DNA from 2 places in the Comamonas jiangduensis genome. Region 2 is predicted to be linked to the other one. Evidence: predicted binding sites of a transcription regulator. Region 2 holds the regulator's gene; the other holds the start of a gene.
What was found. The regulator sigma-54, encoded in region 2, starts transcription at its own class of promoters, with help from an activator protein. The targets are predictions, from matches to a motif close to TGGCANGNAANCTGCTTT.
Positions count from the first base shown of each region.

Region 1: a site for sigma-54 is predicted at 3,768-3,785, ahead of QEP12_RS04830 (P-II family nitrogen regulator). Genes of this name have one in related genera too.

Region 1 covers NZ_JARXOV010000004.1:121,870-132,868, forward strand. The annotation lists gene QEP12_RS04815 (YbfB/YjiJ family MFS transporter) at 1-1,058, opposite strand, end outside; gene QEP12_RS04820 (LysR family transcriptional regulator) at 1,177-2,094, shown strand; gene QEP12_RS04825 (YifB family Mg chelatase-like AAA ATPase) at 2,095-3,633, opposite strand; gene QEP12_RS04830 (P-II family nitrogen regulator) at 3,839-4,177, shown strand; gene amt (ammonium transporter) at 4,204-5,559, shown strand; gene glcE (glycolate oxidase subunit GlcE) at 5,709-6,842, shown strand; gene QEP12_RS04845 (YoaK family protein) at 6,846-7,616, shown strand; gene glcF (glycolate oxidase subunit GlcF) at 7,632-8,876, shown strand; gene QEP12_RS04855 (ProQ/FinO family protein) at 9,071-9,808, shown strand; gene QEP12_RS04860 (glutathione peroxidase) at 9,854-10,354, opposite strand; gene QEP12_RS04865 (hypothetical protein) at 10,505-10,696, shown strand; gene QEP12_RS04870 (DMT family transporter) at 10,771-10,999, opposite strand, start outside.
Region 2 covers NZ_JARXOV010000006.1:186,484-197,482, reverse strand. The annotation lists gene QEP12_RS07245 (malate synthase G) at 1-1,519, opposite strand, end outside; gene QEP12_RS07240 (LysR family transcriptional regulator) at 1,759-2,691, shown strand; gene QEP12_RS07235 (DUF2214 family protein) at 2,688-3,134, shown strand; gene QEP12_RS07230 (YdcA family protein) at 3,155-3,481, opposite strand; gene argS (arginine--tRNA ligase) at 3,569-5,278, shown strand; gene QEP12_RS07220 (SPOR domain-containing protein) at 5,311-5,961, shown strand; gene QEP12_RS07215 (thiol:disulfide interchange protein DsbA/DsbL) at 6,018-6,665, shown strand; gene lptA (lipopolysaccharide transport periplasmic protein LptA) at 6,781-7,419, shown strand; gene lptB (LPS export ABC transporter ATP-binding protein) at 7,419-8,189, shown strand; gene QEP12_RS07200 (RNA polymerase factor sigma-54) at 8,253-9,836, shown strand; gene QEP12_RS07195 (THUMP domain-containing class I SAM-dependent RNA methyltransferase) at 10,013-10,999, shown strand, end outside.

The DNA of each region.
Region 1 (10,999 bases), on a different contig from region 2:
CCTGCCGTGGCCTGCAGCAGGGCAAATGCAGCGGTGGCATAGCCCCACATTTTTTTGTGCTGTGCAGGGCCCAGCAGCTGCATCACATAGCCTGAGGTGATGGCGGCCATGCCGGGCGACAGCGCCCCCACCACAAAGCCCGATACCGCATGCCCGGCAAAGTCCGCCCACACCAGCGGCAGGCCAATCGCGGCGGCTTTGAGGGCGTAGGCCCCGGCGGTGGTGCGCCACCAGCCCCAGCGCGTGGCGCACAGCGATGCGCACAGCGGCCCCGCGACGGCGCCCAGGCCAAAAATAGCCCATTGGGTGGAGGCGTAGCTGGCGCCCAGATGCAGCTCGCGCGCCAGGTAGTCGACCCAGAACACGGTGTGCGGCACAAAACCAAAACCGTCGGTGACATACGCCAGCAGCACCAGCACCACGGGCAGCGTCCAGAGGGCCGGCGCTGGCAAGGCCGAGGCGAGGGCCTGTGGGGTGATGGTGATGGGGGCTGGAGCGGGCAGCAAGCGTGCGCAGCGCCAGCCGCCCCATAACGCAGCCACGCACACCAGCGCCAGGCCCCACCACACGGCACCCAGGCTTTGCAGCGCCAGGCTGGGCACCAAGGTGGCCGACAGCAGGGCGCCCACGCCAATGCCGCAAAACATGAGCGGGCCCAGGGCTGCCCGCCGCGCCAGCGGGGTGGCCGCCATGGCGATGGAGGGACCCAGCACCATCAGCGTGGCGCCTGCCATGCCGGAAATCAGCCGCCAGACAAAGAACACGGGCATGGGCTGGGCAAAGCTGCAGCCGATAAAGCTCAGCGCCACTGCCGCCCAGCACAGCACCAGCACGCGCACCGCGCCCAGCCGGTCCGCCAGCGGGGCTGCAGCTAGTGCACCGATCAGATAGCCCAGCAGGTTGGCGGCGCCCAGGTAGGCCACCTGCTCGCCCGTGAACCAGCCGGCCAGCACCATTTGCGGCATCAGCGCGGTGTAGGCAAAACGGGCCAGTCCCACGCCGCTGAGCGTGGCCAGAAAGCCGGTGAAAAAGAGGGGAAGTTCAGAGCGTTGAATCACAGGGGGCCTTGCAGAGCAATGGGCAGCAGATTAAGGGGCTGGCATCATCATGTCCAATGATTCAAAATGAAATCCATCATCGTTTTTCATGATGTTGTAGATCGAAAGCATTGGTGCCATGCAAATCAAATCCCTGCGCATTTTTGACGCTGTGGCCAGTACCGGCAGTTTTGGGGCGGCGGCCCAGCGCCTGCACACCGTGCAGTCCAATGTGACGGCCCATATCCAAAAGCTCGAAGATGAGCTGCAGGTGCAACTGATTGAGCGCAGCAGCAGCCCCGTACATCTCACGCCCGCAGGCCACACCTTGCTGCCCCACGCGCAGCGCCTGCTGCAAACGCATGACCAAGCCTGCGCGCTGTTTGCCGGCAGCGCGCCACCCGCAGGGTGCTTGCGCATAGGGGCGATGGAAAGCACCGCCGCCTTGCGCCTGCCGCCGGTGTTGGCGCAGCTGTACCAAACCCAGCCCCACATGGATTTGCAACTGCGTACCGGGCCGACGGGAAGTTTGCTGGAGGATTTGCAGCGCGGCCTGCTCGACTGTGCTTTTGTGGCTGGCCAACCTCCGCAGCCCCGCTGGTGGGGGCAGCAGGTGTTCCAAGAAGAACTGGTGCTGGTCAGCCCCACGCCGCTGCCCGGCTTGCCCAGCCCGGAGATGTTGCTGCGCACGCCGTTTTTGGCGTTTCGCCAAGGTTGCAGCTACCGCCAGCGTATTGAGCTGCTGCTGGCCAGCCAGGGCATTACGTCGGCACGCATCATGGAGATGGGCACGCTCGATGCCATCTTGGGCTGTGTGGCCGCAGGTATGGGTTTTGCGCTGATGCCCCGTGCCTTGATGCACACGCAGCAAGCGCGCTTTGGCATTCACTGCACGCCGCTGCCGGAGCCCTTGCGCAGCCAGATTGGCGTGGTCGACACGTGGTTGGTGGCGCCGCAGCCCCAGGGCTGGTCGCCGCAGTTGCGCGCCCTGGTGCAGCAGCTGGGAATGGAGGGTGCTGCAGTGACGATGGTCGCGACCGCAGCCACACCGATCTAATCACGTCGCCGTGTGCAGCAGGGCACGGCGGTATTGCATGGCCTCGGCCACATGGGCACTCGCCACGCTGGGGCTGCCTGCGAGATCGGCAATCGTGCGCGCCACGCGCAGCGCACGGTGGGTGGCGCGGCTGCTCCAGCCCAAACGGTCGGCGGCTTTGCGCAGCAGCTGGGCGGCGGCTTCGTCCAGTTGCAGGTGCTGGTCCAGCGCATCACCTTGCAGCATCTGGTTGCTGCAGCCCTGGCGGGCCAAGGCCATGGCCCGCGCCTGGGTGACGCGGGCTTGGATGGCGGCGCTGGCCTCGCCCTGGCGCGTGGTCAGCAACTGCTCGGCGGGCAGGTGGGCCACTTCCACATGCAGATCAATACGGTCCAGCAGCGGCCCGCTGAGCTTGCCCTGGTAGCGCGCCACCTGATCGGGCGTGCAGCGGCAAGCGCGCTGTGCGCTGCCCCAAAACCCGCAGGGACACGGGTTCATGGCCGCCACCAACTGAAAGCGGGCCGGAAATTCGCTGCTGTGCGCCGCGCGGGCAATGGTGATGCGGCCCGTCTCCAGGGGCTCGCGCAAAGCCTCTAACGCCGAGCGTGAAAACTCCGGAAATTCATCCAAAAACAAAGTGCCAAAGTGGGCGTAGGAAATCTCCCCTGGCTTTGGGGGTGAGCCGCCGCCCACCAACGCCACGGCGCTGGCCGTATGGTGCGGACTGGCGGTGCGGCGCAGCCCCCATTCTTCGGCTTTGAAGCGCCCGCACAGGCTGGCAATCGCGGCACTTTCTACAGCTTCTTGCTCGGTCATCGGGGGCAGGATGCTGGCAAAGCGCTGGGCCAGCATGGATTTGCCCGAGCCCGGCGGCCCCACCAGCAGCACGCCGTGTTGACCTGCTGCGGCAATTTCCAGCGCCCGCTTGGCGGGCGTCTGGCCCTTGACTTCGCCCATGTCGGCAGTCCCCTGCAAGCGCGCACGTGGCGGGGTGGGCAGCTTGTGCCAGCCTGGCGCGTTGCTGGCATCCGGCGATGCGGAGGGCGGCAGCAGCTGGGCCACCACGTCCAGCAAATGCTGGGCGCCATAGACCTCGGCCTGGGGCGCGCAGGCCGCTTCTGCCGCGCTTTCCATGGGCAACACCAAGCGGGTCTGAATGTGCTGCAGCTGCAAGGCCAGGCTGGTGGCCAGCGCGCCGCGTACCGGGCGCAGCTCCCCCGAGAGCGACAGCTCTCCCGCAAATTCCCAGCCGGGCAGCCGCGTGGCATCGATTTGCCCGCTGGCCGCCAAGATGCCCAAGGCAATCGGCAGGTCAAAACGTCCGCTGTCCTTGGGCAGGTCGGCCGGCGCGAGATTGACGGTGATGCGCTTGTTGGTGGGAAATTCCAGCCCGCTGTTGGCAATCGCACAGCGCACGCGCTCCCGCGCCTCTTTGACTTCAACCTCGGCCAGCCCCACCAAAGTGAAGCTGGGCAGTCCGTTGGCCAAATGCACTTCCACGGTGACAGACGGCGCTTGCAGCCCCAAAAGCGCCCGGCTTTGCACGCAGGCCAAACTCATGGCGTGTTTCTCCCTAAAACAGTGCGTAAAAAAGCAGCAAACGTCCCATCCGGCTGCACCAACTTGGTGCTTCGAGGCGATTGCCACGTTTGCCACTGTAGGACGCCCGGCCGCGCTGCACCAAGCCCGCTGGTTGGCACGCTCCCTGCTTAAAGGGCTTGTCACAACACTTTTTACAACTTCCCGCTTCCCGGAGGAACGTCTCATGAAAATGGTGTCAGCCATCATCAAGCCCTTCAAGCTCGACGAGGTGCGAGAAGCCCTGTCGCAGCTTGGTGTACAGGGTATTACCGTGACCGAGGTCAAGGGCTTTGGCCGCCAAAAAGGTCACACCGAGCTGTACCGCGGCGCGGAATATGTCGTGGACTTTCTGCCCAAAGTGAAGTTGGAAGCTGCCGTCGATGACGCGGTGCTCGAGCAAGTCATTGAAGCCATCGAAGGTGCCGCGCGCACCGGCAAGATTGGCGACGGCAAGATTTTTGTGTATGACTTGGAGCAGGTCGTGCGTATCCGTACCGGTGAAACCGGCAACGATGCCCTGTAACGCAACCCTTGAGGCAAGAGACTGACATGAAAAAATCACTCCCTGCAATTGCACTGGGTCTGGGCCTGATGGCCGCAGCAACCGGTGCCTGGGCCCAAGAGGCGGCCCCCGCGGTGGCTGCCGTCGTTGAGGCTGTGGTGGAAACTGCGGCCGAAGCCGCTCCTGCACTGAGCGCGGGTGACACCGCGTGGATGCTGACCTCCACCATGCTGGTGATCCTGATGGTCATCCCCGGTTTGGCGCTGTTTTACGGCGGTTTGGTGCGCTCCAAGAACATGCTGTCCGTGCTGGCGCAGGTGTTCACCATCTTCTCGCTGATTACCGTGCTGTGGGCCATTTACGGCTTCTCGCTGACCTTTGGTGGTGAGGGCAAGTTCTTTGGCGGCTTTGACAAGATTTTCTTGGCAGGCATTACCCCGGACACGCTCTCTGCAACGCTGGCGACCATTCCGGAGTATGTGTTCGTGGCCTTCCAGTCCACCTTTGCAGCCATTACCGTGGCGCTGATCGTGGGTGCTTTTGCCGAGCGCATCAAGTTCTCGGCCGTGATGATCTTCTCTGTGCTGTGGTTCACCTTCAGCTACATCCCCATGGCACACATGGTGTGGGGCGGTGGCCTGCTGGCCAAAGACGGCGCGCTGGACTTCGCGGGCGGCACCGTGGTGCACATCAACGCCGCCGTGGCGGGCCTGGTGGGTGCTTACATGGTGGGCAAGCGCATCGGCTTTGGCAAAGAAGCCCTGCCCCCGCACAGCCTGACACTGACCATGGTGGGTGCATCGCTGCTGTGGGTGGGCTGGTTTGGTTTCAACGCGGGCTCGGCCGGCGCAGCCAACGGGATTGCGGGTCTGGCGTTCATCAACACCATCTTGGCGACCGGCGCAGCAGCCGTGGCGTGGATCGTGGCCGAAGGCCTGCACAAGGGTAAGCCTTCCATGCTGGGTGCGGCCTCGGGTGCGGTGGCGGGCCTGGTCACCATCACGCCTGCGGCAGGCTTTGTGGGCCCCATGGGCTCCATCGTGATGGGCTTGATTGCTGGCCCTCTGTGCCTGTGGGGGGTTTCGGGTCTGAAGCGCCTGCTGAAGGTGGACGATGTGTGCGACGTATTTGGCGTACACGGTGTCGGCGGTATCTTGGGTGCCATCTTGACCGGCGTGTTCTGCGCTGCCGGCCTGGGCGGCGTGGAGCCCGAAGGCTTCAACATGGCACACCAAGTGTGGGTGCAGTTCAAGAGCGTGATCGTCACCATCGTCTGGTGCGGTGTGGTCTCCTTCATTTGCTTCAAGATCGCAGATGTCCTGGTGGGTCTGCGGGTGGCTGAAGATGCGGAACGCGAAGGTCTGGATATCACCACCCACGGTGAGTCCGCCTACAACCGTTAAGCAGAGTGCGCAGGCAGGCGCAGTGCCTGCTGGAGGTACCAGAGCCGCCCTTCGGGGCGGCTTTTTTTTGGCCCTCACAGTCTGATTCACGGTGGGCATTCAAAAAATTCACATGGTCAGCGCAGGCAAATCCGCGTGAGGCGGCTACGATTCAGCCCATGGATACCGCCCTTCACCAGACGCTTGAGCGCGTACGCGCTGCCGTTGCTGATTCTTCGCCACTGCGCATTCGCGGGGGCGGCAGCAAAGACTTTCATGCCTTGCAGTTGCAGGGCGCTATTTTGGACACCCGCAGTTTGCACGGCATCGTCAGCTACGAGCCCAGCGAGCTGGTGGTGACGGTGCGCGCCGGCACGCCCTTGGCGGAGCTGGAAGCCGCATTGGCTGAGCAAGGCCAATGCTTGGCCTTTGAGCCCCCGCACTTTGCTGGTGTGGAGGGGGATGTTTCCACCGTAGGCGGCATGGTGGCTGCTGGCTGGAGTGGCCCCAGCCGTGCCAGCGTGGGTGCCGTGCGTGACTTTGTGCTGGGGATTGAAATCATCAACGGCCAAGCCGAGCTGCTGCGCTTTGGCGGCACGGTGATGAAAAACGTGGCCGGTTACGACGTGTCGCGCCTGATGGCGGGCAGCTGGGGCACGCTGGGCTTGATCACCGAAGTCAGCCTCAAAGTGCTGCCGGTGGCACCGGGTGAAGCCACGCTGCGCTTTGAAGGCATCAGCCAGGCCGAAGCGCTGCAGCGCCTGAACCAGTGGGGCGGCCAGCCTTTGCCGCTGAACGCCAGCTGCTGGGTCGAAGACAACGGCGTGGGCACGCTGTACGTGCGGCTGCGTGGTGCGGTGGCAGCCGTCGAAGCGGCATGCCACAACATGGGCGGAACCCGCATGGATGCGGCGCAGGCAGCTCCAAATTGGATAGCATGCCGCGAGCAAACACTGCCCTGGTTCAGCGCACGTGCTGCCACGGACTGCCTGTGGCGCTTGTCGGTGCCGCAAACGGCACCAGCCTTGGCGCTGCCTGCTGGGGTGGCCGCACCTTTGGTGGAATGGCACGGTGGCTTGCGCTGGGTGCAAGCCCCGCGCAGCATGGGCGCCACCCTCAAGGCGCTGGCGCAGCAAGTGGGCGGGAGCGCTTCACTCTTTAGAGCTGAAAGCGCAGGCCAGATAAGCGCGGAAGCCATTTTTGACCCACAACTTGCAGCCATGCAGCGCATCCACGCACAACTCAAGCAGGCGTTTGACCCGGCCGGTATCTTCAATCCCGGGCGTGCCATGGCTCAAGGGTGAGCCATGCGCAGATTGCGCCATCTCACAAGCTCCCACCGCACTGGTGCCACCAACCGTGCACTGGGCTACTTGATGGCTTTCAATGCCGGTGCCATCAACGCAGGCGGCTTCATGGTGTTGCACCTGTACACCTCACACATGACGGGCTTCGTGTCCATGCTGGCCGACAACCTGGTACTGGGCAACACAGCGCTGGTGCTGTCGGCGCTGGGCGCACTGCTGGCCTTCATGACCGGCGCGGCCGTGTCGGCCATCTTGGTGAACTGGGCGCGGCACATGCATTTGCGCAGCACCTATGCGCTGCCGCTGCTGCTGGTGGCGCTGCTGGTGCTGGTTTTCGGCCTGGTGGGTGCGGTGACCACGCACTGGACCACCTGGTTTGCCGTGCCACTGACGGTGCTGCTGCTGTCATTCACCATGGGGGTGCAAAACGCCACCTTGACCAAGATGTCGCACGCCACCATCCGCACCACGCACATGACAGGGGTGGTGACGGACTTGGGCATTGAGCTGGGCAAGATGCTGTTTTGGAACCGTGCAGGGCGTGAAGCCCCGCAACAAGTGCATGCCAACTGGTCGCGGGTGCGGCTGTTTAGCGGCCTGTTGGCCATGTTTTTAGCCGGTGGCATCGCAGGGGCTCTGGGCTTTCAGCGCTGGGGTTTTGTCTGCGTGGTGCCGCTGGCGCTGTTATTGATGGCGGTGTCTTTGCCACCGCTGTGGGCCGATGCAAAACATTGGCGCCAACGCTGGCAAGGGCCAGCTTCTGACCACTAAAAAAAGAGACACCCCATGCAAACCAATCTCGCCCCCGAATACCTTGGCACCTTGGCGGGCCAAGAGGCCGAAGCCATTTTGCGCAAATGCGTGCACTGCGGCTTTTGCACCGCCACCTGCCCCACCTACCAAACGCTGGGCGATGAGCTGGACGGCCCGCGTGGCCGCATCTACCTCATCAAGCAGGTACTGGAAGGGCAGCAGCCCACCCGCGCCACGCAAGAGCACCTGGATCGCTGCCTGACCTGTCGCAACTGCGAAACCACCTGCCCCAGCGGTGTGCAATACGGCCACCTGGTGGACATTGGCCGCAAAGTGGTGGAAGAAAAGGTCAAGCGCCCCATGGGTGAGCGCCTGCAGCGCTGGGCGCTCAGAGAAGGGCTGACCTCACCGCTGTTTGCGCCAGCCATGAAGCTGGGGCAATCGGTGCGCAGCCTGCTGCCCGAAAGCATTCAGGCCAAGGTGCCACCCAAGAGCGAACACGGCGTGTGGCCCAGCCGCAGTCATGCCCGCAAGGTGCTGCTGCACATGGGCTGCGTGCAGCCTGCCATGCTGCCCAACATCAACTACGCCACCGCACGCGTGCTGGACGCGGTGGGCATTGAAACCGTGCTGGTGCAGCAAAGCCAGTGCTGCGGCGCGGTGAAGTTCCACCTCAACGACCACGACGGCGGCAAGGCCCAAATGCGCGCCAATATCGATGCATGGTGGCCTGCGGTGCAAGCGGGCGAGGTCGAGGCGATTGTCAGCAATGCCTCGGGCTGCGGCGCCATGCTCAAAGACTGGGGCCATGTGCTGCGCCATGAGCCAGCGTATGCCGAGAAAGCAGCGCGCATCAGCGCCCTGACCAAGGATTTGAGCGAGCTGCTGCCCGCCTTGCTGCCGGAGCTGGCCGACAAGCTGCAAGGCCGGGTGCAGGTCAACCCCCAACCCATGGCCTACCACCCGCCATGCACGCTGCAGCACGCGCAAAAACTCAAGGGCGTGGTGGAAAGCAATCTGGCCAAGCTGGGCTTTCAGCTGACTACGGCACGCACCGAGTCCCACCTGTGCTGCGGCTCTGCGGGCACCTACTCGGTGTTGCAGCCCGTGATCTCCAAAACCTTGCGCGATCGCAAATTGAAAGCACTGGACGACGCAGTGGCGGCGCCTGCGGCCATTTTGTCGGCCAATATCGGCTGCATTGTGCATTTGCAAAGTGGCACCGATGTGCCCGTGCGCCACTGGGTGGAAGTGCTGGATGAAGCCTTGCAGGCCTGATGCCGTTGCTGCATTGACCCTGTCTTTGAACCTCTTGCCCGGCCTGGCTGCAGCAAGGTCTGCAGCGCAGTTTTGCACCCCGAAAGCAGGGAAATGGAATAAGTCCGATGCAGTCATAGGGGAGCAGGTTCACACGCAGCCCGCAATGCTGGCATCATCGCGGCTTTGATTTTTCTCGTATTGGCCCTTCGCCCATGACTGAATCTGTGACCACCACTGTTGACAACGCTGTGCCTGCGCCAGCACCTGCCAGCGCAGACCGCCGCCCCAACCAGCGTGGCGGTCGTGGCCGTGGCAATGCTGCGGCTGGCAAACCGGCGGCCCGCCCTGCGCGTGAGCTGCACCCCGTGCTGGTGCAACTGGCGCAACTGCACCCCGTGCTGTTTGGTGAGAATGTGCTGCCGCTCAAGCGCGGCATCTTCCAAGACCTGCTGGCTTTGCACGGCGAAGCGCTGGACAAGGCCGGCTTGAAGCTGGCGCTGTCCATCCACACCCGTTCCACGCGCTACCTGAATGCCGTGGCTTCGGGCGCTGCCCGCCATGGTCTGGACGGCAAGGAAGTGGAGGCCATGGCCCCCGAGCACGTGTTCCATGCGCTGGTGGAGGTGTTCAAGCGCAAAAAGCCCCGTGAAGGTCAGGATCTGCAAGCGACGTTGCGCCGCCGCATGGCGCAGGCCTTTGTGGCTTCAGGCTTGAGCCGTGAAGCCTATGCAGAACGCGTGCAAGTGCGCGATGAAGCCACCCAGGCGCTGCTGGATGCTGCGCTGAATGAAGTGGCCGAGCAAGACGCCAAGGCCGAGGCGGTGCAGCGTGCCTACGTGGCCAGCGGCTCCGGTGATATCCGTGCGTTTGCAGAGATGTACGGCATGGATGCCCGCGCGGTGATGCGCCAGCTGCACCGTGCCAGCCAGTTGCAGGCAGCGCAAGCCTGATTGGCAGATTGCACCCAGTAAAAAGGAGCTCCAGGGCTCCTTTTTTCATGCTTCGGTGGGGCGGGCTTGCAAGGCCGCTTCAATCGCTGGGGTCAGGCTTTGCGGCGTGTCTCTGGGGGCGAAGCGCTGCAACACGCGGCCATCGCAGCCCAGCAGAAATTTGGTGAAGTTCCACTTGATCATCTCGGTGCCCAAAATGCCCGGTGTCTGGGCTTTGAGCCAGGTGAACAAGGGGTGCGCGTGGGCGCCATTCACATCAACCTTGGACATCATGGGAAAGTCCACACCATAGTTGCGCTGGCAAAAACTGGCAATCTCGGCGTTGCTGCCCTTGTCTTGCTGGCCAAACTGGTTGCAGGGGAAACCGAGAATCACCAGCCCTTGGTCGGCATAGCGCTGGTACAGCTGCTGCAGGCCTTGCAGCTGCGGCGTAAAGCCGCACGCACTGGCGGTGTTGACCACCAGTACCACCTTGCCGCGGTAATCGGACAGAGCGTGGCTGTGGCCGTCGATACGGGTGGCGGAAAAATCGTAGAAGCTCGTCATGGTGGGCCTTGGAGCAAGCAGGGAAGGCATGCATCTTGCCACCACCTGCCGCGCTGCCGTGGCCCGCACGGACGGGTGTGATTTGAGTTGTGGCGTGATCTGGAGTAAATTTTTAGCGCATATTGCAAGACACGATCAAGGAGGTGCACCATGCAACGCGGATTGCTGCCCTATGTGCTGGAAGACGGCATTCCGGCATTGATTCTTTCTGCCATCGTGCTGTTGAGCGGCATGGGCTATGGTTTTTACGTGGCCCACAGCCGGCCCGCCACGCCAGTGGCGGAGTTGTTGCCTGAAGCAGCTGCGCCTGCATCTGCTCCGGCAGCCGCAGAAAAACCTTGAAGCCGGTAACCCATCAAAAAACCGCCCGTGACTATGAAGGCCACGGGCGGTTTTTTTGATGGCTGCCAGGCGGCCTAGCGCTTATTGCTCTGCAACACCCCCAGCAGTGCGGCACCGACGATCAGCACCCCACCCATGAGCATGCGCAGGGTCAGTTCCGTAGCGCCCAGCAGCCACGCCGAGCTGCTGGCAAACAGCACTTCGGACAGCATGATGAGTGAGGTGGTGCCGGTGGGCACGCGGGCCGCGCCGTACTGCAGCGCCCATGAACCCACCCCGACCAGCACCCCCATGCCGAGGGCA
Region 2 (10,999 bases):
GCAGGCCCATGGTCAGGCCCACCAGCACGTTGTTGCGCTCGTACGCAGGCAGCCAGGCGCTGGCCTTCATGTCGGCCTTGCGCACCATGGGGCCAGCGTGCATGGCGGTGTGCATTTCATCGCCCGTGCGATCCAGGAAGCCAGTGTTGATGAACGCCACGCGTGCAGGGGCTGCGGCAATCGAGGCCTTCAGGTTGGCGCTGGTGCGGCGCTCTTCGTCCATGATGCCCAGCTTCACGGTGTTGGGCTTGAGGCCCAGCAGTTGCTCCACACGGCCAAACAGGGTGTCGGCAAACGCCACTTCGGCGGGGCCGTGCATTTTGGGCTTGACGATGTAGACGCTGCCGGTGCGGCTGTTGCGAATGCCGTTGGCACCGTGGCCCTGCAGGTCGTGCATGGCGATGGCGGTGGTGACCACGGCGTCCAGGATGCCTTCCGGAATTTCTTTGCCTTCTGAGCCCCACAGGATGGCGGGGTTGGTCATCAAATGGCCCACATTGCGCAGGAACATCAGCGAGCGGCCGTGCAGCTTGACGGGCTGACCGTCTGCACCGGTGTAGATGCGGTCGCCGTTCAGGCCACGGGTCATGGTCTTGCCGCCTTTTTCAAAGGACTCGGTCAGCGTGCCCTTCAAAATGCCCAGCCAGTTGCTGTAACCCAGTACCTTGTCTTCGGCATCCACCGCAGCCACGGAGTCTTCCAGGTCCAAGATGGTGGAGACGGCGGCTTCCACCACCACGTCGGCCACGCCCGCAGCGTCGGTCTGGCCGATGGGGGTGGACTTGTTGATGATGATGTCGATGTGCAGGCCGTGGTTCTTCAGCAGCACCGAAGTGGGCGCAGCCGCATCGCCTTGGTAGCCGACGAACTTGTCCGCATCCTTCAAGCCCGTGGTGTTGCCGTTCTTCAAAGTCACGACCAGCTTGCCGCCTTCGACCTGGTAAGCCGCCGCATCTTTGTGCGAGCCCGCAGCCAGGGGCACGGCCTGGTCCAGGAAGTTGCGTGCAAATTCAATGACCTTGGCGCCGCGCACGGGGTTGTAGCCCTTGCCCTTTTCGGCGCCGCCTTCTTCGCTGATGGCGTCGGTGCCATACAGCGCGTCATACAGGCTGCCCCAGCGCGCGTTGGCGGCGTTCAGAGCGTAGCGCGCGTTCAGGATGGGCACCACCAGTTGGGGGCCAGCCATGGTGGCCAGCTCGGCGTCCACGTTTTCGGTGGTGGCCTTGGCGTCCTTGGGCGACTCGACCAGATAACCAATCTGTGTCAGAAATTTTTGGTAGGCCGCCATGTCGGTGATGGGGCCGGGGTTGGCCTTGTGCCAGGTGTCCAGCTCGGCTTGCAGGCGGTCGCGCTCGGCCAGCAAGGCAGCATTCTTGGGGGCCAGATCGGCCACCAGTGCATCAAAGCCTTTCCAGAAGGCGGCAGCATCGACGCCGGTACCGGGCAGAACCTGCTCGTTGATGAAAGTGTGCAGTTCGTTGGCAACTTGCAAGCCGTGAACTTGGGTGCGTGCAGTCATGGTGGTAACCCCCTTGGATCAGTAGAAAACCAGAGCCCCAGTATTTGGAGCCTTACTCCCACTGTATTGCAAAGTTTGGAGTTAATAAATTGGGCAAAAAGCTTATAACTGATGACTTTTATGCAAAAGTGGGCAACACTTCAGGCATCTGCTGTACGGAAGAATGTGCAGAAAACATAGCTGCTAGCGCTTGATTTATAAGCGTTAGAGGCCAATTTGGTTCATAAATTATTTGTGCCATGGACAAACTCAAAGCCTTCGAGTCCTTTGTCTCGGTTGCGACCAAAGGCAGTTTGACGGCCGCCGCCAAGGCCGAAGGGGTGGCGCCGGCCATCATGGGGCGCAGGCTGGATGCGCTGGAGGCGCACCTGGGCGTCAAGCTCATGGTGCGCACCACGCGCCGCATCAGCCTCACGCACGAGGGCAGCGCTTTTTTGGAAGACTGCCAGCGTCTGCTGAGCGATGTGGCCAATGCCGAGGCCAGCGTTTCTGCAGGCGGCGTCAAGGCCACCGGGCATTTGCGCATCACCGCCCCGGCAGGGTTTGGCCGCCGCCATGTGGCACCGCTGGTGCCGCTGTTCCACGACCTGCACCCCGATGTCACCATCTCTTTGAACCTGAGCGACCGCGTGGTTGATTTGGCCGGGGAAGGCTATGACTGCGCGGTGCGGGTGGGGGATTTGCCCGATTCCTCGCTGATCAGCGTGCGCATGGCGGACAACCGCCGCCTGTGCGTGGCCACACCGGCTTACCTGCAGGCCTATGGCACGCCCCACCACCCGTCCGAGCTGGCGCAGCACCGCTGCCTGACGCTGTCGAGTGACGCCTCGCAAACCCGGGGCTGGGCCTTTCGCCTGCCCAGCCGCGATGGCGGCACCGAGGTGGTGCACTTCAAGCCCACAGGGCCGCTGGATTGCTCCGACGGCCAGGTGCTGCATGACTGGTGCCTGGGAGGCTGGGGCGTTGCATGGCGCAGCACCTGGGAGGTAGAGTCAGAAATTGCAGCGGGTCGTTTGCAGGAGGTGCTGGCGGAATTTGCCGCGCCACCCAACGGGATTTACGTGGTGTTTCCACAGCGCAAGCACATGACGCTGCGCTTGCGCCTGTGGATGGACTACCTCAAGGGGCAATATGAACGCCCTGAGTTTTGGAGCAAGGGGATAGCGCGATGACTTGGGAAGCAATTTTGGCCAGCCTGCACCTGGTGGCCATTCTGACGGCGGTGGTGTTTCTCTCCAGTGAGGCGGCGCTGTGCCGTGCGGAGTGGATGAATGCTGCAGTGGTGCGCCGTTTGGCCAGGCTGGACATGATTTACGGCCTGGCCGCACTGGCCCTGCTGCTGACGGGTATTGCCCGCATCGTCTGGGGTGCCAAGGGCATGACGTGGTACGTCAGCCAGCCGCTGTTTCACCTGAAGATGCTGCTGTTTTTTGTGGCGGCCATCTTGTCGCTGCGCCCCACCTTCACCATCCGCAAGTGGCTCAAAGCGCTGGATGGGGCGGGCACCTTGCCCCAGCCCGAGGCGGTGCGCGCGGTGCGCACGTGGATCATGGTGCAAGCCCACATCATTCCCGTGATCGCGGTGATTGCCGTGTTCTGGGCGCGGGGCATGTAGCCCAGTGTGGGCAGGTACCTTTAGCGGCGCACATAACTTTTGCGCCCACTGTCTGAGAGGCAATAGCGCCCGCCGCGTGGGCCGGTACATACCGCACCGCTGCGGCAGCTGCAGCTGCAGCTGGTGTCGGTAGCGGCCGGGGCCTGGAAAGCCCGCGCCGCAGCAGGGGCGCGGGTATCGCTACAAATTTTGCGTGATGCGCTGAGGGAGCCGTCTTTACAGACAAACTGGCTGCCCATGCAATGGTCGATGCCCCCTTTGCGCCCTGAGCATGGGGTGTTGGCGCCGTAGCTCTGGAAGGCCACGCCCAGCAGCAAGCAGGCCAGCGCACAGCGTGAAGTTTGCACAACCATCTCCCTGACGTTTATCGGATGCCCTGTATGCGTGTTTTCAAGGCTTGGGCAGATTGTGCCCTGCGCACGTAAAATCGCCCGATGCTTTCTGTCAAACAAGAATTGCTCGCCGCGCTGGCGGCTGAGCTCGAAACCCTTTCGCTAGGCGCCGGCGCACGCGCTGCGTTTGAAAACCCCAAAGTGGCAGCCCATGGCGATTTCGCTTGTACGGCAGCCATGCAACTGGCCAAGCCCCTGAAGGCCAATCCCCGGGCACTGGGCGAGCAGCTGCAAGCCGCTCTGATGGCCACAGCACCTTTCCAGCAGTGGGTAGACGCGATTGAGATCGCAGGCCCCGGCTTTTTGAACATTCGCCTCAAGCCCGCCGCCAAGCAAGAAATCATCCGTGAAGTGCTGGGCCAGGCCGAGCAGTTTGGCTATCAGGCCGACCGCGGCGAAAACATCCTGGTGGAGTTTGTGTCTGCCAACCCCACTGGCCCGCTGCACGTAGGCCACGGCCGCCAGGCGGCCATTGGCGACGCCATCAGCAACCTGTATGCCACCCAGGGCTGGAAGGTGCACCGCGAGTTTTATTACAACGACGCGGGCGTGCAGATTGATACCCTGACCAAGTCCACCCAGTTGCGCGCCAAGGGCTTCAAGCCCGGTGACGATTGCTGGCCGACCGACAGCGACAACCCGCTGGCCAAGAACTTCTACAACGGCGACTACATCGCCGACATCGCGGCTGCTTTCCTGGCCAAGGAAACCGTGAAGGCCGATGACCGCGAGTTCACCGCCAACGGGGATGTCGAGGACTACGAAAACATCCGTAACTTTGCCGTGGCCTATCTGCGCAACGAGCAGGACAAGGACTTGCAGGCGTTCAACCTGAAGTTCGACGAGTACTACCTCGAGTCCAGCCTCTACACCAATGGCCACGTGGCCGACACGGTGCAGCGCCTGATCGCCAGCGGCTACACCTATGAGCAAGACGGCGCGCTGTGGCTCAAGTCCACTGAGTTTGGTGACGACAAAGACCGCGTGATGCGCAAGTCCGACGGCCACTACACCTACTTCCTGCCCGATGTGGCCTACCACATCCAGAAGTTCCAGCGTGGCTACGGCAAGGTGGTGAACATCCAGGGCACGGACCACCACGGCACCATCGCCCGCGTGCGCGCGGGCTTGCAGGCGGCCAATGTGGGTATTCCCAAGGGCTACCCCGACTACGTGTTGCACACCATGGTGCGTGTGGTGCGCAACGGTGAAGAAGTGAAGATCAGCAAGCGCGCCGGATCTTACGTGACGCTGCGCGACCTGATCGAGTGGACCAGCAAAGACGCTGTGCGCTTCTTCCTGCTCAGCCGCAAGCCCGATACCGAGTACACCTTCGACGTGGACCTGGCCGTGGCGCAGAACAACGACAACCCCGTGTACTACGTGCAGTACGCGCATGCGCGCATCCAGTCCGTGCTGCGTGCCTGGCAAGAAGCTGGTGGCGCGGGTGTGGCTGCGCTCAAGGATGTGGATCTGTCTGCACTGGAGGGGCCTCAGGCCCAGGCGCTGATGCTGCTGCTGGCCAAGTACCCCGAAATGCTGACGGCCGCCGCCGCTGGCAACGCCCCGCATGACGTCACTTTCTACTTGCGAGATTTGGCTTCCGCCTACCACAGCTACTACGACGCAGAGCGTATCTTGGTGGACGACGAGGCCGTGAAACTGGCGCGTCTGGCACTGGTCGCTGCGACTGCGCAAGTGCTGCACAATGGCTTGGCTGTGCTGGGTGTGAGTGCACCCGAGCGCATGTAAGCGAAACAACAAGCAACGTGACAGGCGGTTTTATGGGTAAGCAGCAGCGTGGTGGCACCATCTTGGGGCTCATCATTGGTTTGATCTTGGGCTTGGGCATTGCGCTGGGCGTGGCGGTGTACGTCACCAAAGTGCCAGTGCCTTTCCTCAACAAGGGCGAGCACCGCGACATCGAGAAAACCGAACAGGAGCGCAACCGCAGTTGGGACCCCAATTCGCCGCTCTACGGCAGCTCGCCTTCACGCGCGCCCCAGGCGCCTGCTGCGGCAGCGCCAGAAGCGCCTGGCACTTCGGTAGCCACTCCCCCGGTTGATCCGGTTGCCAAGCCGCCAGCGGCTACGGCAGACCCGCTGGGTGATTTGGCCAAGGCGCAGGTCAAAGCCTCCGATGCCAAAGCTGCGGCAGAAGCCAAGGCGGCCGCCAGCACCGCCAACGCTGGCTCGGACGGATTTAGCTATTTTGTCCAGGCTGGCGCGTTCCGCACCCAAGGTGATGCGGATGCCCAGCGTGCCAAACTCGCGATGCTGGGCTGGGAAGCGCGCATCAGTGAGCGTGAGCAAAATGGACGCCCGGTGTTCCGCGTGCGCGTGGGCCCTTTCGCCAAACGTGGTGATGCGGAGCAGCTGAAGCAAAAATTGGACGGCGCTGGGGTGGATTCGGCCTTGGTGCGCGTGCAGCAATGAACTTTTTGAGCGACCTATGCTCAATACCAACCATATCTCGTGAAGGAGTCTCTTTGATGCAACGCCGCCAGTTCTCTTTGGCCGCAGCCACTGCTGCAACTTCCCTGGCTTGGGGTGCCAACACTGCATTCGCGCAGCAAGCGGCCCCCAAGGAAGGCAAGGACTATGTGCGCCTTTCCAAGCCTGCACCCACCGAAGCCCCCGCAGGCAAAGTGGAAGTGGTGGAGTTCTTCTGGTACAGCTGCCCGCACTGCAACGACTTTGAGCCCACTTTTGCGGCCTGGAAGCAAAAAGCCCCGGCCAACGTGGTCGTGCGCCGCGTGCCGGTGGCGTTCAACGCCAGCTTCGTGCCCCAGCAAAAGCTGTACTTTGCGCTGCAGGCCATGGACAACTTTGATGCCATGCACGTCAAGGTATTCCGCGCCATTCACGTAGAGCGCAACAAGCTGGCCAAGGATGAGGACATCTTCAACTGGGTGGCCAAGCAAGGCGTGGATGTGAACAAGTTCAAGGAAATCTACAACTCGTTCAACGTGTCCAGCCAAGTGCGCAAGGCCACCGCGCTGCAGCAAGCCTACGACGTGGAAGGTGTGCCTTCCATGGGCGTGGCCGGCCGCTATTACACCGATGGCCCGCGCGCAGGCAGCATGACCAACGTGCTGAATGTGGTGCAGCATTTGGTTGCACAAAGCGCCAACGCGTGATGCAGACAGGGTTGCCAGCCCTTGCACAGCCACAAAGCCCGCCTTGTGCGGGCTTTTTTCATGGAAAACGAGCATGCATGACTACAATGTGCTGCAAGAAACGTGCCCTGCCCACATGACACCCAAACTCCTCACCTGCCTCTTGTTGACCGCCTTTGTCGGCGTTTCCGGTATTGCGCACGCCGAGCGTGCTGACCGTGACAAGCCCATGAACATTGAAGCGGATGCCTTGCGCCATGACGAGCTCAAGCAAACCAGTGTGTTCACCGGCAATGTGGTGATGACCAAGGGCTCGATCGTGTTGCGCGGTGCGCAGCTGGATGTGCGCCAAGATGCACAGGGTTACCAGCATGGCGTGGTCAAGGCAGAACCCGGCAAGCGTGCGTTTTTCCGGCAAAAGCGTGATACGGCGCCTGGCGCTCCTGAAGAGTTTGTCGAAGGCGAGGGCGAGGTCATTGAGTACAACGGCCAGACCGATGACGTGAAGCTGATTCGCCGTGGACAGTTGCGCCGCTATACCGGTGGCAAGCTCAGCGACGACATCATGGGCAGCGTCATCACCTATAACAATCTGACCGACGTGTTTACCGTAGATGGTGAAAAGCGCAGCAATGAGCCCTCGTCGGCACCCGCAGGCTCCGGGGGCCGCGTGCGCGCTATTTTGGCGCCCAAGGCCACCGCTGCCCCATCACCCTCGACCGCCCCAGCGCAGCCCTTGCAGCCTTCCGGCACCCTGAATTTGCAAGGAAAGTAATGGCTGAGCAGACCCAAGACATCGCAGGCACCAGCAAGCTGGAGGCCCGCCATCTGGCCAAGTCGTACGGCAGCCGCAAGGTGGTCAAAGACGTCTCCATCACGGTGCAAAAAGGTGAGGTGGTGGGCTTGCTGGGGCCCAACGGCGCTGGCAAAACCACATCGTTTTACATGATTGTGGGCCTGGTGCGCAGCGACGGCGGGGATGTGCTCATCGACGGCCACTCGGTGGGCAATATGCCCATCCACCAGCGCTCGCGCCTGGGGCTGTCGTACCTGCCGCAAGAAGCGTCGATCTTTCGCAAGCTGAATGTGGAAGACAACGTGCGTGCCGTGCTGGAGCTGCAAAAAGACGCAGCGGGCAAGCCGCTGTCGTCGGCAGAGATTGAGGTGCAGCTGAGCAAGTTGCTGCAAGAGCTGCGCGTCGAGCATTTGCGCATGTCGCCCTCGCTGGCGTTGTCCGGCGGTGAGCGCCGCCGTGTCGAGATCGCGCGGGCGCTGGCGACCAACCCGCGCTTTATCTTGCTGGACGAGCCTTTTGCCGGTATCGACCCGATCGCGGTGATCGAGATCCAGCGCATCATCGGCTTTCTCAAGGAGCGCGGCATCGGCGTGCTGATTACCGACCACAACGTGCGCGAAACCTTGGGCATTTGTGACCACGCGTTCATCATCAGCGATGGCACGGTGCTAGCACAGGGAACGCCGCAGGAGATTGTCGAAAATCCGGATGTGCGCCGGGTCTACCTCGGCGAACACTTCCGCATGTAACCTTCCTCAGCAGCGTTATCAAAAACAACAAGGGTCGAGAGAGCACAAAGAGGGAGTACAGCGTTGAAGCCAGGTTTGTCACTGCGGGTCTCACAGCATTTAGCACTTACGCCGCAACTGCAGCAATCCATTCGCCTCTTACAGCTATCGACGCTGGAGCTGTCCCAAGAAGTTGAGCAGATGCTCGACGACAACCCTTTCCTCGAGATCGCGACCGAGGATGCGCCGCGTGAAGAATTTGGCCTCGACAGTGCCAATACCGCCCCGCAGGGGGATGCGGATACGGCGGACGACTCTCCATATTCCATAGCTGACAGCGCAGGCGCAGCAAGCGCTGAAGGCTCAAAAGACCAAGAATTTTCAGCGCCGGAAAGCGATGTGCCCAATGACTGGGAAGGCGACGGCAGCGTGGACATGTCGTCCTTCGATGAGGGTGAATGGGGCGGTGAGGCCTCCGCACGCGGCCAGCGCAACGACGATGACGACGCGCCCACCGCCTTGGACTTGGCGGGCAGCCACGAGTCGCTGACCGATTTTCTGCACCAGCAGGCGCTGTCGCTGCGCCTGTCCGAACTCGACCGCTACGCCCTGAGGTTTCTGATCGAAAACCTCAACGACGACGGCTACCTGGAAGATTCGCTGCAGGAGCTGGCCGAGGGGCTGGCTGGCACCGACGATCTGGAGCAGTTGGACGAGCTGGTGCACCGCTTCACGGTGGCCCTGCGCCTGCTGCAGTCGCTGGAGCCGGTGGGTGTGGGCGCTCGCGATCTGGCCGAATGCCTGCGCCTGCAGCTGTTGCACCTGCACCGCGAGGACCCGCAGGACGAGCTGCTGGAGGTGGCGCTGCAGGTCTGCGCGCAGCCGCTGGACATGCTGGCGCGGCGCGATGTGCGCAAACTGATGCAGGCCTGTGGCCTGCCCGAAGCCAAGGTGCGCGCCGCGCTGGGTGTGATTGCGCGGTTGGAGCCCAAACCGGGGCGGCGCTTTGCCGATGTGGAGCGCCACATCATCGTGCCCGATGTCATCGTCAAGAAAACGTCGCGCAAGGGGGGCGATGGCCTGGCGCAGTTCAGCGTGCAGCTGAACCCGGATGTCATGCCGCGCCTGCGCGTGCACGATGTGTATGCCAACGCCCTGCGCAGCCACAAGGGCAGCGACGGGCACGCCGGCCTGCAGCAGCGGCTGCAGGAGGCGCGCTGGTTCATCAAGAACGTGCAGCAGCGCTTTGACACCATCTTGCGCGTGTCCAAGGCCATCGTTGACCGGCAAAAGAACTTCTTCGTGCATGGCGAGCTGGCCATGCGCCCGCTGGTGCTGCGCGACATTGCCGATGAGCTGGGCCTGCACGAATCCACCATCAGCCGCGTGACCACGGCCAAGTACATGGCCACGCCGCACGGCACCTATGAGCTGAAATTCTTCTTTGGCTCCGGGCTGGGCACGGAGACGGGCGGCAATGCCTCCAGCACCGCGGTGCGGGCCTTGATCAAACAGTTTGTGGCGGCCGAAAACACCAAAAAGCCGCTGTCGGACAGCCAGATTGCCGAGATGCTCAAGGAACAAGGCATTGAATGCGCGCGCCGCACCGTGGCCAAGTACCGCGAAGCGCTCAAAATTGCACCAGCGAACCTGCGCAAGGCGCTCTAAGCACGCGCAGCGCCGGGTTGATACCTGTGCAGTAGCGCAGGTCGGCACGGCCCTTTAAAATTACCTCCTAGAACATCATCGAGAACGCAGCGGCTGACGCTGCGTTTTTGCTTTCAGCGGGAGTCTGCCGGCAGCCACACCACGGCGAGGCGGCTCGCGTATGCTGGACCCCTGCTATGAACCAATTGCATTTGTTTTTGCCCTGCGCCGCTGGCGTTGAGGGTTTTCTGGCCGACGAAGTGCGCGCTATTACGGGCGTGGGCAAGGACGACGTGCTCACCGGCCGGGGCGGTGTCATGGTGCGCGCCATGTGGCGCGACGCCATGCTGCTCAATCTGCACAGCCGTCTGGCCCAGCGGGTGCTGGTGGAGCTGTCGTTCACCGAGTACCGCAGCGAGAACGATCTGTACCGCGCTGCCAGCGAGGTGGCTTGGGAAATTTGGTTCACGCCCAAAGAAACGTTCAAGATCGAGGTGACGGCCCAGCACAGCCCGCTGACCAGCCTGAATTTTGCGGCCCTCAAGGTCAAGGATGCGATTGCCGATCGCTTCCGCGCCAAGCGCAACGGCGTGCGCCCCAGCGTGGAAACCCACCACCCTGACGTACGCGTGCACATGCACCTGACCACCGACACCTGCACGCTGTACATGGACACCACGGGCGAAGCGCTGTTCAAGCGCGGCTGGCGCGAAGACAAGGGCGATGCACCGCTCAAGGAAACCCTGGCCGCCGCCATGATTGCCGCCACGGGCTGGAACCCGCATGGCCCCAATCCACAGCCGCTGTACGACCCCTGCTGCGGCTCGGGCACGGTGGTGATTGAGGCCGCACAAATCGCCCGCAAGATTCCCGCTGGCATCTTGCGCCGCTTTGCGTTTGAAAAGCTGGTGCCGTTCCAGCGCCATGTGTGGGAGCAAATCCTGGATGAGGCCGAGGCCCAAATTTTGGATGAAAGCCCCGTGCCGATTTTTGGCTCCGATGTCTCGCACCGCATGGTGGACTTTGCCCAGCGCAATGCCGAGCGTGCCGGCGTGGCCGAGACTGTGAACCTGCGTGGTGGTGACGCCCTGCAGCGTATGCCCCCGTGCGAGCAGCCGGGCATGATGCTGCTCAACCCCCCGTACGGCGAGCGTATTGCCGCTGCCGGCAGCTTTGGCCGCAAT